DNA from 3 places in the Arthrobacter sp. Z4-13 genome. Region 2 is predicted to be linked to each of the others. Evidence: riboswitches for the same ligand, from Rfam matches in the RefSeq annotation. Region 2 holds a riboswitch; each other region holds the start of a gene.
What was found. A riboswitch is a leader RNA that binds a small molecule or an ion and turns the genes downstream of it on or off. The one in region 2 is predicted to bind S-adenosylmethionine.
Positions count from the first base shown of each region.

Region 1 (5,371 bases), 810 kb from region 2:
GGCGAACCAGCTTCCGATCCCGAGCTGATCGGCCAGCCGGGCCTCGGCCATGGTGCTGTCCCGCAGGGTTACCAACGGAAAACGCGAGCCCCAAGGCTTTCCGTCCGGAGCGGTCGACGACGGCCCGGTTGACCCGTAGCAGCCGCCCACAATGTTGATGGAGACCACGAAGAAACGAGTGGTATCCACCGGCGCGCCGGGCCCCGCGAGTTGTTCCCACCAGCCGGGCTCCTCCGTGTCGCCCCGGGTCACGTGCGTGCTGCCCGTGAGCGCGTGCTCGATCAGGACGGCGTTGCTGCCGTCCTCGTTGAGCGTGCCCCAGGTTTCGTAGGCCAAGGTGACGCCCGGCAGGTACCCGCCGGCCTCCAAATGTAGTCCTCCGATGGAGGCATAGCGGACGATCCCGTGTTCGGGGACGGTTGTACGGGCGACGGTAACCGTCATGGCAAGACCTCTTCTACGCGCTTGCCCGCCGTCGTTTGACCGGCAGGCCAGGTCTTCACCCGGGGCACCCCACCGCGGAAGGAGGGTTGCCGGCCAGCAAGCCGGGGCTGTCACTGGCACTCATGACCTGCATCGAGTGTACGAAACAGCCCCTGCCTGCCGCCAAGAGTGTGAACGGTTGTGACATCCCGGCTTGCCACCGGCTTGTGCCCGTGGATCAGGCGCCGCTGGCGCCCTTGGCCGCCCTGAAACCCGCTTCAAGGTCCGCGAGGATGTCATCGATGTGCTCGATGCCCACCGACAGCCGCACCAGTCCGGGTGTCACGCCGGCAACTTCCTGCTGCTCCGGCGAGAGCTGGCTGTGGGTGGTCGACGCCGGATGGATCACCAGGGAACGGACGTCGCCGATGTTCGCGACGTGGGAGTGCAGCTCCAGGGCGTCCACGAAACGCTTGCCGGCCTCCGCGCCGCCGGCGAGGTTGAACGACACGATGGCGCCGGTACCCTTGGGCCCGTACTTGCGGCCCCGCTCGTACCAGGGGCTGGAGGGCAGCCCCGCATAGGCGACGGACTCGACGTCGTCACGCGCTTCCAGCCACTGCGCCACTTCCAGGGCGTTGGCGACGTGCCGCTCCACCCGCAGGCTCAGCGTCTCCAGTCCTTGGGCGATGAGGAAGGCGTTGAAGGGCGATACTGCCGAGCCAAGGTCGCGCAGCAGCTGCACCCGGGCCTTGAGGATGTAGGAAAGGTTGGCACCCAGGGCTCCATCGGCACCGAGGTCGCGGGCGTACACCAGGCCGTTGTAGGTAGGGTCCGGGGTGTTGAAGCCGGGGAACTTTGCGGGATCCTTGCCAAAGTCGAACTTTCCCGAATCGACGATCACGCCGGCGATCGCGGAGCCATGGCCGCCCAGATACTTGGTGGCCGAATGCACCACAATGTCCGCTCCCCATTCCAGCGGCCGGATCAGGTACGGGGTGGACAGGGTGTTGTCAACGATCAGGGGAACGCCGGCGTCGTGCGCCACCTGGGACACGCCTTCGATGTCCAGGACGTCCTGCCGCGGATTGGAGACCACCTCGCCAAAGAAGAGCTTGGTGTTGGGCTGCACTGCGGCGCGCCACTGCTCCAGGTTGTCCGGGTCCGCCACAAACGTGACGGAAATCCCGAACTTCTTCAGCGTGTGGGCGAAGAGGTTGTAGGTGCCGCCGTAGAGGCTGGGGCTGGCCACGATGTGGTCCCCTGCCTCGGCAATGTTCAGGACGGCGAAGGTCTCAGCGGCCTGGCCGGAGCTGAGCAGCAGGGCTCCCAGACCGCCCTCCAGGCTGGCGATCCGCTGCTCCACCGCCTCCTGGGTAGGGTTGCCGATCCTGGTGTAGATGGGCGCCAGCTCGGCCAGGGCAAAGCGGTTGGCGGCGCTTTCAGCGCTGGGGAACACAAAGGATGTGGTTTGGTAAATGGGAAGTGCACGGGCGCCCGTGGCGCCGTCCGGCTCTTGACCTGCGTGGATCTGGCGGGTTTCGAAAGACCATCCGTTGGACAACTAAGGCTCCTTTGACATGGGCCCGGCATGCTGGGAGCACTGCGGGCCGCGCTTGCCATCCGGCCGTTGCCGGACAGCCAGGTCCTCACCCGGGGCACCCCACCGCGGATGGAGGGTTGCCGGCCAGCGAGCCGGGGCTTGGCGCTGGCACTCATGACCTGAGCTCAGTGTAGGAACGTGCACGCGGTGCTGGACAGGATTATGACGAAGATAGTCCTCATGACGGCCCTGCACGGACCCTGGTTTTTATGCCGATTCGACACGGAAATCCTAGTAAGGCTTGCCTTAGCTGAGAGCCCGATCACAAAGTGCCAAGATGTTGCCATGCGCATGGATCACGTCTCTTACGCCTGTGAACACGATGGCCTGGCTGCCACCACCGAACGTATCTCCTCTGCCCTCGGCGTTGAGGCAGTGAAGGGCGGGGTACACCCGCGGTTCGGAACCCGGAATATGATCATCCCGCTTGCGGGACACAAGTACCTCGAAGTGGTGGAGGTGCTGGACCACCCCGCCTCTGACAAGGCTCCCTTCGGGCAGGCAGTGCGTGCACGGTCTGCAGCCGGCGGCGGCTGGATGGGCTGGTGCGTCGAGGTTGACGACCTGGTCCCCTTCGAAGAGCGGCTCGGACGCTCCTCGGTCAACGGGAACCGCAAGTTTCCTGATGGCCGGGAACTGGTCTGGAAGCAGATTGGCATCTTGGGTCTGATTGCCGACCCGCAGGTTCCGTACATGCTCAAGTGGGAGGGCGACCCATCCCTGCACCCGTCCCACGCCTACGACAGCAACGTCAAGATGAGCTGCCTGACCATTGCCGGGTCCGCTGCACGCGTCACCGAATGGCTGGGTGAGCCGGTGGAGAAGCCGCTCGAAGACGTAGCCGTGGAGTGGGTGGCACCGCACGGGACCCCCGGGATCCTTTCGGTGACGTTCGAGACCTCCAACGGAGCTGTCACGATCTGATTCTCCCCATGTAGATCGGGTGGCTCTGCCCAGGGCTTTGCCTCTTGGGCAGGCGCTGCAGCTGTGCTCCAAAACTTCGGCCGCCATCAGCAGGTGACAACGGCGTCACCCGCTGATGGCGGCCGAATCCATTTCGTGCCGGAACCCGGTAGGACAGCACCTGGAATCCCTGCGGTTGAGCCCATCGAAACCCGGTAGTAGATCCATAGGCATTCACGCCCCGCTCGCTGATGGGAGACTTACCGGAATGTCAGACCCCTTCACGATGATGGAGGTATGAAGACGAACCCGGCGGTGGTGCAGGCGGAGGTGGGAGTTGATGCTGCTGTCGCTGCGTTCAGGGTTGCGCTGGCTGGCGGACTGGGTGAGGATCCGTTGCAGCGGGTTGCTGATGCGGCTTTGGATGTCCTGGCCGGCGTGGCACGGTCAGAAGCGAAGCTGGCGGCGGTGAAGGCACAGGCCGTGGCGGTCCTGGCTGAATCTATGAAGGCGCTGAATCCTCCGCCCGGGTCGCCGCAGGAGGCCGCCGCGCAGGACCGGAGCCTGGTGGCCGAGGTCGGGTGTGCCCTGGCGATCGGTGACCGGGCCGCCGGTACCCTGCTCGCCGAGGCTCACGCCCTGACCAGTTCCCTGCCCCGGACGCTCGCGGCCCTGCAGTCAGGGACGATCTCGTGGGCGCACGCCCGGACCATGATCGAGCAGACCGCGTGTCTTGATCCCGCTGGTGCGGCGGCGCTGGAGGCGCACTTCCTGGACCCGGCGGCGCCGAACCCCGCCCGCGGCTGCCCGGTCGGGGAAATGCCGGCCTACCGGTTCAAAGCCAAAGCCCGGGGCTGGCGGGAACGCCATCACCCGGAGAGCCTGGAGAAACGCCACGCGAAAAGTGTCGCGGACCGTCGGGTGGAGTACTGGCCGGACAGTGACGGGATGGCGTGGGTCGCCGCCCACCTGCCAGCGGACCGGGCGTCGGCGATCCGGAACCGGCTCACCGCTCTTGCCAGGGGCATGCAGGGCCCGGACGAGCCCCGCACCCTGACCCAACTGGTAGCCGATAGTTTCTCTTCAGGGCTTCTCGGCAGCGATAACCCTGCCAGCAGCGGCGAGGGTGCAGGAACGGATCCCGGCCCATCTTCGTCGATCCGGGCGCAGGTGTTGGTCACCGTGCCGGTGTTCTCCCTGATGGGCCTGACCGACGAACCCGCGGTACTGGACGGGCACGGCCCGATCCCGGCCTCCGTGGCGCGCAAACTCGTTGCCGACGGCGCCGATTCGTTCCACCGGGTGCTGGTCGATCCTCGCGACGGGGCACCGCTGGAGATCGGCCGCTCCAGCTACCGGGTCAGCAAGGCCATGCGGAACTGGCTGCGGATGCGGGACGGCAAATGCCCCTTCCCCGGCTGCAACAACACCTCCCTCGACAACGAAGCCGACCACATCCTCGCCTGGCACCACGGCGGCACCACCGGAATATCAAACCTCGGCCAACCCTGCCGCAAACACCACAAACTGCGGCACACCAGCGGCTGGAAACCAACACCGGCCACCATGAACGAACCACCCGGATGGATCTCACCCACCGGCCGGCACTACAAAAGCGAACACCAGGACTGGGAACCACCCCACTCGCCGAGTTGGATTGCAAAGGTATGGAATGCATCCGCAGAGACGGGCCCACAGCCTTCGGACCTGTACATTCCCGAATACTTCAACACGCCCGAGTACTTTGAAATGCCCAAGTTCTTTGACGTGCCCGAAGACGTTGAGGTGCCGGAAGACGATGACTTACCGGATTTCGACTTGCCCGAAGACCCTGGCCCTTCTGAAGACGAACTGCCCAAGGACCCATTTCCGGACTGGCACCTCTGGCTAAGCGGGTCCCTCTCAGTGCACTAGGACTGACGGATAGGCAACAGCTCCGGGACGCAACAGGATCACCCACCGGTTCCGCTGCCGGCGCACTACCGTGCCCGGCGCCTACCCTGTCTGGCGGTATGTTGCCGTTTCCTAGCCCAGCCCGACTGCCTTGCCAAAGAGGCTGAATCCTACGAACGCAACGATGTCCAGCAAGGCGTGGGCGATCACCAGGGGCATAACCCGGCGCGTACGGGTATACAGCCACGCGAAGACAACGCCCATCACCACGTTGCCAATGAAGGGACCGAAACCTTGGTACAGATGGTATGTGCCGCGCAGCAGCGAGCTCACCACGATGGACAGCGGAACGCTCCAGCCGAACTTCCCAAAGCGGTTCAACAGGTATCCCACCACGATGACTTCCTCCACCACGGCATGGCGCACCGCGGACAGGATCAGCACCGGCACCGTCCACCAGTAGGCGTCGAGGGCACTGGGAATGATGGCGGTGGTGATCCCGAGAGCCCTGCCGGCAGCATAGAGGCCAAGGGACGGTACGCCGATCAG
Region 1 covers NZ_CP096459.1:1,243,049-1,248,419, reverse strand. The annotation lists gene metX (homoserine O-acetyltransferase MetX) at 1-444, opposite strand, end outside; SAM riboswitch class IV at 457-572, opposite strand; gene M1E07_RS07510 (bifunctional o-acetylhomoserine/o-acetylserine sulfhydrylase) at 662-1,987, opposite strand; SAM riboswitch class IV at 2,031-2,146, opposite strand; gene M1E07_RS07505 (VOC family protein) at 2,312-2,950, shown strand; gene M1E07_RS07500 (HNH endonuclease signature motif containing protein) at 3,227-4,843, shown strand; gene M1E07_RS07495 (CPBP family intramembrane glutamic endopeptidase) at 4,955-5,371, opposite strand, start outside.
Region 1: another riboswitch for S-adenosylmethionine. It lies ahead of M1E07_RS07510 (bifunctional o-acetylhomoserine/o-acetylserine sulfhydrylase); the one in region 2 lies ahead of M1E07_RS03945 (cobalamin-independent methionine synthase II family protein).

Region 2 (5,371 bases):
GGCAAGGACAACCCGTTTGACCTCGTGTTCCACGGCGGCTCCGGCTCCTCCGACCAGGAAATCGCGGACGCCGTCTCCTACGGCACCATCAAGATGAACATCGACACCGACACCCAGTACGCCTACACGCGTCCGGTGGCGGACCACATGTTCAAGAACTACAACGGGGTCCTGAAGGTGGACGGCGAGGTAGGCAACAAGAAGACCTACGATCCCCGCGTTTGGGGCGCTTCGGCCGAAGCCGGACTGGCCGCCCGCGTTGTCGAGGCCACCAAGCAGCTCGGTTCCGCCGGAAAGACCTTCTAGGAATGTCCGACGAGTTCCGTAGGAACCTGATGGGACCCGAGCCCACGCTCCTGCCTGCCGAGACCGAGGTCTACCAGCAGCTTGAAGCCGGCCACGAAGCACTGGATCTCGTAGCCAAGCACCCCACTTCCTCGCTGCTGTGGGCTGTGCTGGCGGAAGAGGCCTGGGCCGAGGGGCGGACCATCGACTCCTACGCCTACTCGCGGGTGGGCTACCACCGGGGGCTGGACTCGCTGCGCCGCAACGGTTGGCGCGGCGTGGGGCCTATCCCGTGGGAGCATGAGCCCAACCGCGGCTTCCTGCGGGCGCTGTACTCCCTCGGCCGCGCATCTGCCGCGATCGGCGAGGCGGAGGAGCCGGAACGGATTGAGAAGTTCCTGAACGATTCCGACCCGGCGGCGAAAGCAGCCATCGAAGCGAAGTAGCAAGCGGACGACGACGGCCGGTTACCTTTTCAACAAGGTGACCGGCCGTCGTCGTAAGCAGTGAGCCTCGTGGCATGGGCCCACGTCCGCAGGGGTTCCCTGGCCGAGCTTGCGAGGTTAGGGGGCAGATGGGGATTTCTGCAGCCCCGTGCGCGCCATCGCATCGGCGTAGGCCACGCGCATGGCCTCGAGGTACTCCTCCTGGCGGGCAGGCGAACCGGCGAACGCGCGGCCGCTGAGGGAGCGCACCTTGTAAGTCTTCAGGCCGCGGCGCCAGAGCAGCGGCACTTCGGTCTTGAGCAGCAGGTTGGCCAGGCGGTTGGCTTCGGTGCCGTGTGCCACGATGACCGAGGCGCGCGGAACCAGTGCCAGGAACTTCAGCAGCGGCTTGAGGCCGGCGGAGATTTGGTCCGGGGTGAACTTCCCGTTCGGCTCTCCGGCGATGTGCCAGGGGTGGACGTTCCACGGCATCACGAACTCCGGACGCAGCCCCAGTTTCCATTGGATGCCGAGCATCCGGGTGGCGGCGTCGTGGTCCCCGGCGGTGATGAAACCGGACGGGTCGGCCTCGCCGATGTTTGAGTACAGGCTGATGATGCGGCACTCGTCGACGTCGTGCATGGGGTCCACGTAGGGCACCACCGTGCCGGGCTTGGCCTCCTGCAGGGAATCGCACAGTTCGTTCACGGCTGCAACATTGGGTTCGTAGCGGCGGCTCAGAAGCTGCTCATGGAAGGATTCGGGTGCCAGGGCTGTCATGTAGTGCTGGATCTCCTGCGGGGATTGGTCTCGCTGCCACCTCGGAAAATGGGCGCACAATGGCCGCACACATCCGCGATGGTTGAAATGGGGTGGACCGATTCCTGGTCGGCCTTCACCAGTTTAGCAAGCCCCGCAAAACGAAACGCCGGTCCCGCGCACCCGATTTAAGCGGGACACGGAACCGGCGGGTTCGGCGTTAAGTGATTTCTGGCTACCAGAGCCGCTTGGTGGCCCGGCGTGCGCCTTCGCCCAGTGATTCCAGCTTGGCGAACGCGATCTGCGGGTGGACCCTGCCGCCGAGGCCGCAGTCAGTGGAGGCGATGACATTCTCGCGGCCCACTACATCTGCGAACCGGACAATCCGGTCGGCTACCAGGTCCGGATGCTCCACCACGTTGGTGGCGTGGGAAACGATGCCCGGGATGATGACCTTGCCCTCGGGCAGCTTCGTGTCCTCCCAGACCCGCCACTCGTGTTCGTGGCGGACATTGGCGGCTTCGAAGGAGTAACCGCCGGCGTTGATTTGGAGCATGGTTTCCACCAGGTCCGCAAGGGGAAGGTCTGTGGTGTGCGGACCATGCCAGGAGCCCCAGCAGAGGTGGAAGCGGACCTGCTCCTCAGGAAGGCCCCGGAGGGCGTAGTTGAGGGCCTCCACGCGGATCTGCGTGAATTTTAGGTAGTCCGCCACGCTCGGCTCGGGGCTGATCTGGTCCCAGTTCTCCGCGATGGAGGGATCGTCGATCTGCAGGATCAGGCCGGCGTCGATGATGGCTTTGTACTCTTCGCGGAGTGCATCGGCACAGGCGTAGATGTACTCCTCCTCCGTTGCGTAGTACTCGTTGGTGATGCGTGAGGCGCTGCCGGGGGAGAGCGCCGCAACAAAGCCTTCCTTGAGTCCAGTGGCAGCCAGGCCGGCCTTCAGGTTGGCGATGTCGGAGGCAACCGCCTCCTGGCCGGTGTAGACGAGCGGTCCCGTGACCTTGGGGAACGGCCTGGGACCGCCCGTGAAGATGCCGCTGGTGGGATCGTTGTAGGCCTCGGAAAAGATGGTGCGGTCGCGGCGGTGGATGAAGCCCGTCAGCTGGACGTTGCCCGGGGTGGATTCCTTCGGTTCGACGGCCCACTTGGCGTCGTTGTCCAGCTCCAGCCCGCCCATGCGCGCGAAGGAGTAGGACCACCAGGCGCCGTAGTCCACGGAGGCGCTCATGGCGTGCCCGTACTCGCCGTCGTTCGGGATATCAACGCCCAGGTTTTGCTGGCGCTCCACCAGGTCCACCACGGAAGCGGTGAGGAGTTCGTTGTAGCCCTCGACGTCGGCCGGGTTCTCCTCGCGCGCGGCGTTGGCGGCGATCAGTTCAGGGGTGCGGGGCAACGAACCTGCGTGGGTGACGCGGATGTGGTCTGTGTTCAAGGTCATGCTGGAATTTCCTTTCCATCGGTCCTGGCAGTAGCACCTTCGCAGGCAGGACGTACCTGCACTTGGGGGTTGCTGCGGCGTCAACGATCCAGGTCTCTCGGCCGCTCCGGATGGTTCTCTCTCACTCAAATCCAGATGGCTCCCGGGAGCAAATTCGCTTCAGTTTGTGTCGGAACGGGTAGGGCGCCGGACCCATGCTTCCGGAACGTAATAACTGTATGCGCATTCCTGTTATATCCATTGACAGCTCTCGTTCAGATTGGTTGGCTTCTGTCACAGCCCGTGATGGGGGACATGGCGGGCTGGCCACACCTAATGCACTCGAAAGAGGTACCGCACCGTGAGAAAAACCCTGGCAACCTTCAGGACCCTGGCAGTTACGGGAGCCCTGGCTCTGTCAGTTGTAGCAGCGCCGGCCCCGGCCATCGCTGTGGGCGAAGGCCCCAACTATGACGGCAACGGACAGATCACCACATCGAAGCTGGTTTCCTATGACCAGATGGTCTCTTTCCTCAAAGACCAGGATGCCCGCCAGTCCGCCATGGAGCTGGAGGTCATTGGGCAGACCGTGAAAGGCCGGGACATCCACCTGGTCAAGTACATCTCGGATCCAGCCAAGCCCACCATCCTCTACCTGACGCAGCAGCACGGCAACGAACAGCTCACCACTGAAGGCGCGCTGGAATTCGTCAAGCACCTGGGCACCGGAAAGTCCGGGGATGTCCTCGATGGCGTGAACATCCTCATTGTGCCGATGCTCAACGCAGACGGTGCCATGGGGGACGTGAACTTCCCGCTGGACGACTACCTGGCCAAGGGCGACCGCAACATGACGCGGTACAACGCCGAAGAGGTGGACCTTAACCGCGACCATGTAGCAAAGATCCAGCCCGAAACCCAGGCGCTCCACTACAACGTGATGCGCAAGTACAAGATCGACTACATGATCGACCTGCACCACCAGGGCACCCGCAGCCAGCGCGATGGCGAACTCGTGTCCGGGTCCATCCTGTACCCCACCACCCCGAACGCAGATCCGGCTGTTGTGGAGAAGTCCAAGCAGCTGGGCGCCGTCGTTTTCGAAAACGTCGACTCCACCGGCTGGGGCCACCTCGGCAAGTACGTGGGCGGCAGCGCCGAAACCATCAGCCGCAACGGCATCGCCGTGGAGTACGGCATCTCAACGTTGCTGTTTGAGATGCGCGGCATGTCCGACCACTACCTGGACGGCTACGCCCTGGGGCTCCGGAGCAATGGCTACCTGATCAAGCAGACGGTCACCACGCTGACCGCCACCGCCGCGGCCATCGCGGACGGATCAATTGCCGACGCCGACACCTCCTTCTGGGACAGCCTGGCCACCCAGACCTCCCGCCCGGGCGAGGAAGCCGACGACGAATAGCATCACCGCTGACAGTCCGCCGCGGTCCTTCACTCCTGCAGGGGTCCTTTACTTTGCAAGAAGGACCGCGGCGACCCAACGAGTGGACAAAGTCACTGATCGGCTAAACTTGGGTGGTAAGAGCCCCGGAACTCTTGCGTCGCTGTGCTGCCGCGCAGACCAGCGAAGGCCGGTCCATTCGGGGCATTCTCATGAACGGCGCTGCGCCAGCCCTGCCACTTGTGGCGGGACCGGGCAGCCCGAACGAATGGGGGAGGATCCCATGCCAGCAATTGTGATCGTAGGAGCCCAATGGGGCGACGAAGGAAAAGGCAAGGCGACCGACCTGCTGGGCGGCCGTGTTGACTACGTCGTCAAACCCAACGGCGGCAACAACGCCGGGCACACCGTCGTCGTGGGCGGTGAAAAATACGAACTCAAGCTGCTGCCGGCAGGTATCCTCAGCCCCAACGCGGTACCCATTATCGGCAACGGCTGCGTGGTCAACCTCGAGGCACTCTTCCAGGAAATCGAAGGCCTTCAGGCACGCGGTGCCGACACCTCCAAGCTTCGCGTCTCCGCGAACGCACACCTTGTCGCTCCCTACCACCAGGTGCTGGACAAGGTGACGGAGCGCTTCCTCGGCAGCCGCGCCATCGGAACCACGGGGCGCGGCATCGGCCCTGCGTACATGGATAAAGTGGCCCGTCTGGGCATCCGCGTCCAGGACGTTTTCGACGAGTCAATCCTCCGCCAGAAGGTGGAAGGTTCGCTGCGGCAGAAGAACGAACTCCTGGTCAAGATCTACAACCGGCGTGGCGTGGTGGTGGACGAGATCGTGGAGTACTTCCTGTCCTTCGCCGAACGGCTCCGCCCCCTGGTCATCGACAGCACACTGGTGCTGAACACGGCCCTCGACGAAGGCAAGGTCGTCCTGATGGAAGGCGGCCAGGCAACGTTCCTGGACGTGGACCACGGGACCTACCCGTTCGTCACCTCCTCCAACCCCACCGCCGGCGGCGCCTCGGTTGGATCAGGTATCGGACCCACCCGCATCTCCCGCTCCATCGGCATTATCAA
Region 2 covers NZ_CP096459.1:434,593-439,963, forward strand. The annotation lists gene fbaA (class II fructose-bisphosphate aldolase) at 1-306, shown strand, start outside; gene M1E07_RS03935 (DUF3151 domain-containing protein) at 309-731, shown strand; gene M1E07_RS03940 (uracil-DNA glycosylase family protein) at 849-1,490, opposite strand; gene M1E07_RS03945 (cobalamin-independent methionine synthase II family protein) at 1,705-2,910, opposite strand; SAM riboswitch class I at 2,923-3,027, opposite strand; gene M1E07_RS03950 (M14 family zinc carboxypeptidase) at 3,251-4,312, shown strand; gene M1E07_RS03955 (adenylosuccinate synthase) at 4,575-5,371, shown strand, end outside.

Region 3 (5,371 bases), 1.0 Mb from region 2:
CCTACCTCTTGCCCGTGAAGAAGGCCATCAGGGACAAGGCCCGGGTCAGTGAAGGCGACGAGGTGGCCGTGCGTCTCTCCATCCAACACTGATGGTCCTGGTGCAGCGGGGCACGGACTGGCTGAACTCAGCGAATTCCGTTGCGCAATGGAACCCAGCGAGTGGGCCGGGCCATTTGTGTAGCTTGCGTCAGAGCGACAAAGGAGCAGCAAGCGGCAAATGGCCGCGGTGCCGGAGCGGAACCGGGACCTCATGCCAGCCAGAGCTAAATCTGCTTGAGTGCCTGTTCCAGGTCGCGAATCAGATCGTCCACGTCCTCAAGCCCCACCGAGAGCCGAACAACGCCATCACTCAGGCCGATGGCCGCGCGGCCCTCAGGTCCCATCGCCCGGTGCGTGGTGGTGGCAGGGTGGGTGATCAGGGACTTGGAATCTCCCAGGTTATTCGAGATATCGATGATGCGCAGCCCATCCAGCAGCGCAAAGGCGGCCTCCTTGCCGGAGCGGCCACCCGTCGTCGCAAGTTCCAGGGTGAGGACCGTGCCGCCGGCACTCATCTGCCTGGCGGCGAGTTCGTATTGCGGGTGCGATTTCAGGAGCGGGTACTTTACCCAGCTCACGGCAGGCTGCTGCTCGAGCCACTCGGCCAGCTGCAGGGCTGAAGCGGAGGAGTGGTTGACGCGCAAGGCCATGGTCTCGAGCCCCTTGGTGAGGACCCAGGCGTTGAAGGGGGACAGCGACGGGCCCGTGTGCCGCATAAGCTGCTTGACCGGGCCCTCGATGAATTCCTTGGTGCCCAGGATGGCGCCGCCCAGTACCCTGCCCTGGCCGTCAATGTGTTTGGTGCCGGAGTAGACAATGACGTCGGTGCCGAATTGGCCGCAGCGCTGCAGCAGGGGAGTGGCAAAGACATTGTCGACGACGACGGTGGCACCTGCGGCATGCGCGAGTTCGCTGACCGCGGCAATGTCCACGATCTCCTGCATCGGGTTGGAGGGCGACTCGAAGAACACCGCGGTGGTGGGCTGGGACAGAGCGGCGCGCCACTGCTCCAGGTCCGGGCCGTCCACGAACACCGTCTCGACGCCCCACCGCGGAAGGATCTCGTTAAGGATCACAAAGCAGGAACCGAACAGCGAGCGGGCGGCAACCACGCGGTCGCCGGCCGCCAACAATGCACCGAGGGCTGTGAAGACGGCGGACATGCCGGACGCCGTAGCAAAGCACGCCTCGGTTCCCTCGAGGAGACGGAGCCGCTCCTGGAAAGTGGCCACGGAGGGGTTGCCGTAGCGGGAGTACACGAAGCGCTCGTCCTCGCCCGTGAAGGCGCGTTCAGCCGCGGCGGCGGATTCATAGACGAAGCCCGAGTTCAGGAACACCGCCTCGCTGGTTTCCTGGAAATTGGTGCGGTCCAGGCCGCCCCGGACGGCTTGGGTGTCGGGGCTCCAGCCGGCGGCGTCTTCGTTGAAGGTCACTTAATTCTTTCCCAGATTGGTTGGCAGGCCGCGGTTCTTCCAGCCGTTGACGGTGCGTTCGCCGTAGCGGTCCGGCTCGCCCTCGAAGCCCTCCAGCACGTTGTAGGAGGTGAAGCCGGCCTGGGTGGCAGCAATGGCGGCTGCGATGGAGCGCTGGCCGGAGCGGCACAGGAATACCAGCTCGGCCGAAGCGTCCTCCGGCGCCTGCTGGGTGAGGGCGCTGATGAAGTCAGGGTTGGGGATGCCGCCGGGGAACGTCCATTGGATGAACAGCGGATCGTTGTCGGTGGCCTTGGTGTCAGGGATGCCGATGTGGGCCCACTCGCCCTCGGTGCGCACGTCCACCAGGATGGCGCCCTGCTCCAGCTTGTCCCACGCCTCCTGGGGCGTCAGGTCTCCTGCGTATCTCATGCATGGCCCTCGCCGTCGAACTCGAGGTCTTCGCCGGCGGCTTCAAGGTCATCCACCGCGGTGGCAACGGCGGCATCGGCGGATGCAATGGCTGCCGGAAGGACCAGGGCCTGCGCAACTATCACCTGACCGCCGTTGAACGTTGCGGCCGGGCTGCCGTGAAGCACGTAGCCCTCAGCCAGGGCGCTCGAAATCCGTTCACAGAAAGACCTGTCATCCGGCCCGGTGACAAGCCGGTACGAAAGTCTCTCTTCAGGGGCGGGTGCGTCGGACATGACGGATCTCCTTCTCTCACGCTTGCAACTCGAATCGGTCGATATGCCGAGTATTCACCTGAGGCACCCCGCCGCGAAAGGAGGGTTGCCGACCGGCCAGTCAGGGCTTGGCGCCGGTACTCATTACTCCCCAAAAACGTAACACTTGGCACGCGGGGCCGCACCGCCGTCGTCGTCATGTTCCGTAACTGAACCCTGCGGCAGGATGAGCTGATGGAGCAGATGGTCCTGCCATGTGCCGGCAATTTTCAGGTACTCCGATGCCACGCCGATTTCCCGAAACCCGGAACGCTGCAGGATGCGCCTGGAGGCCGTGTTATGTAGCAGGGTGGCGGCCTGGACGCGGTGCAGTCCGAGTTCCCGCTGTGCATACCCGACGGCAAAATGCACCGCTGCCGCCCCGATCCCGCGCCCGTTAAGGTCCTGGTCCACCCAATAACCCAGGTTGGCGCTGAGGAAAGGCCCGCGGACGATGCCCGTCAGGGTGATGGTTCCGGCGATGCGGGTGCCGTCCCCGCCCGGGCCGCTGGTGGCAGTGCCGTCGTCGTCCTCCGCAACCAAGACCCACGGGACCTCCGTGCCCAGCTCGTAGTGACCCCGTTTAGCCCGGATGATGTCCAGTTGGTGGGCGGGTGTGAAAAAAGTGTCATCCCGCTTCGGCTCCCACGGTGCCAGGAACCTGCGGTTGCGCCCATACGCCTGCGCCAAGGATTCAGCGTCGCCGCCGTCCAGCAGGCGGATGCTGACTCCGGGAATTAGGGGCTGGGGAGAGTGAGCCGGTATCCGGCCAGCCGTCCCGCGCGCAGAACCGGTTCCGTCCGTCATGTTCTTCCTTCCACAACACCATCCCGCGTCCTGCGTGGGCGTTTACCTTCCAGAAATGTGAATGCTACAACACCGAAATTGTCACAGACTTTGACGAAACATTCCGCCCCTACGCTCACCTCGTAACACTCCGGTGAAAGGGAAAAATATGTCAGATGCTACTCGCAGGAACTTCCTCCGCTATGTGGGAATGGTCGGGGGAGCCGGGGTGATGTACCAAACGATGGCGGCCATGGGGCTGGCGCCGGACACGGCCGCTCCGGCTTTTGCCGCACCCCGCGCAGATGACCTGCAGGGCAAAGGTAAGAGCGTTGTCATTCTGGGCGGCGGCATAGCCGGCCTGACGACGGCTTACGAGTTGGGCAAGGCAGGCTACAAGGTCACCATCCTGGAGGCAAGGATGCGCCCGGGCGGACGCAACTGGACCGTGCGCGGCGGTACGGAGGAAACGGACCTGCGCGGGATTACCCAGCGCGCAACCTTTTCCAAGGACCAGTACATGAATGCCGGCCCGGGCCGGATTCCCCAGCACCACATCACCTTGGACTACTGCAAGGAACTGGGAGTGGCCATCGAGCCGTTCACCAACCAGAACGCCGACGGCTACCTGTTCCGGGAGGGCAACACCAAGCTCTCCAACACCCCCGTCCGCCACCGTGCCGCCAAAGCCGACGTGTACGGCTACGTATCTGAGCTCCTGGCCAAAGCCACGGACCAGGGTGCCTTGGACAGCTACATGAGTACGGCAGACAAGGAGAACCTGATCTCCTTCCTGCAGAACTTCGGGGCCATCGGTGGAAGGGTTACCGGCGACCCTGCAGCAAGCTTCAAATACACCGGCACGGGCCGCAAGGGCTACTCAATTGCCCCCGGCGCGGGCTTGGAAGCGGGAACACCTTTGGCGCCGGATGCACTGTCAGATGTCTTCGCCAGTGGTGTTGGCAACTACTTCTCCTTCGAATTCGGCTGGGACCAGGCCATGATGATGTTCCAGCCCGTGGGCGGCATGGACCGCATTCCCTACGCTTTCGAAGCCGCCATCGGCAAGGACAAGTTCGTTTACGGGGCCCAGGTCCTGTCCATGAACAACACGGCTGCCGGCGTCGCGGTGGAATACACCAACCCGGGCGGCCAAGCCAGGAAAATCGAAGCCGACTTCGCCGTCTGCACCCTGCCGCCGCACATCGCCGCCAAGGTTCCGGGCAACCTCCCCGTCGACGTTCTCGATGCGCTGAAATTCGCCAGCCCCAGAGATGCCGGCAAGATCGGCATTGAGTACTCCCGCCGCTGGTGGGAGGAGGACCACCGTATTTACGGCGGAATCACCAACACCAACATCGACCTCGGCAACATGTGGTACCCATCCACCGGCTTCCACGGACAACGCGGCACCATGGTCGGCTATTACAACACCGGACCCAGCGCGCGCGTCTACAAGGAACTCAGTCCACAAAAGCGCCTCAGCCGGGCCTTGGACCAGGGTGCCAGGATCCACGGTGACGTTTATCGGAAGGACGTCTCGTCGTCGTTCTCCGTTGACTGGGGAAGCACGGCGTTCTCGGAAGGCGCCTGGGTGGGCTGGCCGTCACAGACGGACGCCAAGTACGCCAAGCTGCTGGAACCTTCCGGCAATATCTACTTCGCCGGGGACCACTTGAGCCATGCCATCGCCTGGCAGCACGGCGCCATGACCTCTGCCCGGGCTGCCGTGACATCCCTGCACAGCCGGGTAGCAGCAACGGTGGCCGGATGATGCCCGCCGTTGCTCCCCCACACACCCAAGCCGAGCCCCGAAAGAAGCCCATGTTCCGACGCCGCATTTCCCTGATCGCCGCCGGCATCGCCGGCATCAGCCTCACAGCCACTGCAGCTTTCGCTGCGCCCGCCGTATTCAAGGACCTCACGGATCCGAAGCCACGCACCACGGTCTCCAACCTGCCCGCCGGCCAGGACAACCCGATGATCGCCAACGGCGTGGCCATCGGAGCGAATACGCCCATTTACAAGACCAGCGGGCTGGGGCCGTCAGCCCTCAACGTCACTGCCCCTGCCGGCAGTGAACAGCGCTATGTGGACACCGGAGTCTTCCCCGGCGGGGCCCTCCCTGCGGGTGTCACCATCACCGAAGCGCAGGGCATCAATGCCCTCCGCAGGATCGGCGAAAACCTTGCCCAGGCGGGTTTGAATTACGACGACGTCATCAGCATGCGCGTCTTCCTTCAGAACCCCGCCGGTGCCGAAAAGGCCGACTTTGACGGCTGGAACCGTGCATACCGGCAGTACTTTGCGAACACCAGCCTCGCGGACGGTTCCGCAATCAAGGTGCCGCTGGGGTCAGCCGCTCCGGCCGACCCGTTTGTGCCCAACCCTGCCCGGCCTTCCCGGT
Region 3 covers NZ_CP096459.1:3,693,350-3,698,720, reverse strand. The annotation lists gene M1E07_RS18935 (DUF1905 domain-containing protein) at 1-92, shown strand, start outside; gene M1E07_RS18930 (O-succinylhomoserine sulfhydrylase) at 266-1,474, opposite strand; gene M1E07_RS18925 (rhodanese-like domain-containing protein) at 1,475-1,885, opposite strand; gene M1E07_RS18920 (DUF1737 domain-containing protein) at 1,882-2,160, opposite strand; SAM riboswitch class IV at 2,174-2,288, opposite strand; gene M1E07_RS18915 (GNAT family N-acetyltransferase) at 2,284-2,985, opposite strand; gene M1E07_RS18910 (flavin monoamine oxidase family protein) at 3,134-4,738, shown strand; gene M1E07_RS18905 (Rid family hydrolase) at 4,789-5,371, shown strand, end outside.
Region 3: another riboswitch for S-adenosylmethionine. It lies ahead of M1E07_RS18920 (DUF1737 domain-containing protein); the one in region 2 lies ahead of M1E07_RS03945 (cobalamin-independent methionine synthase II family protein).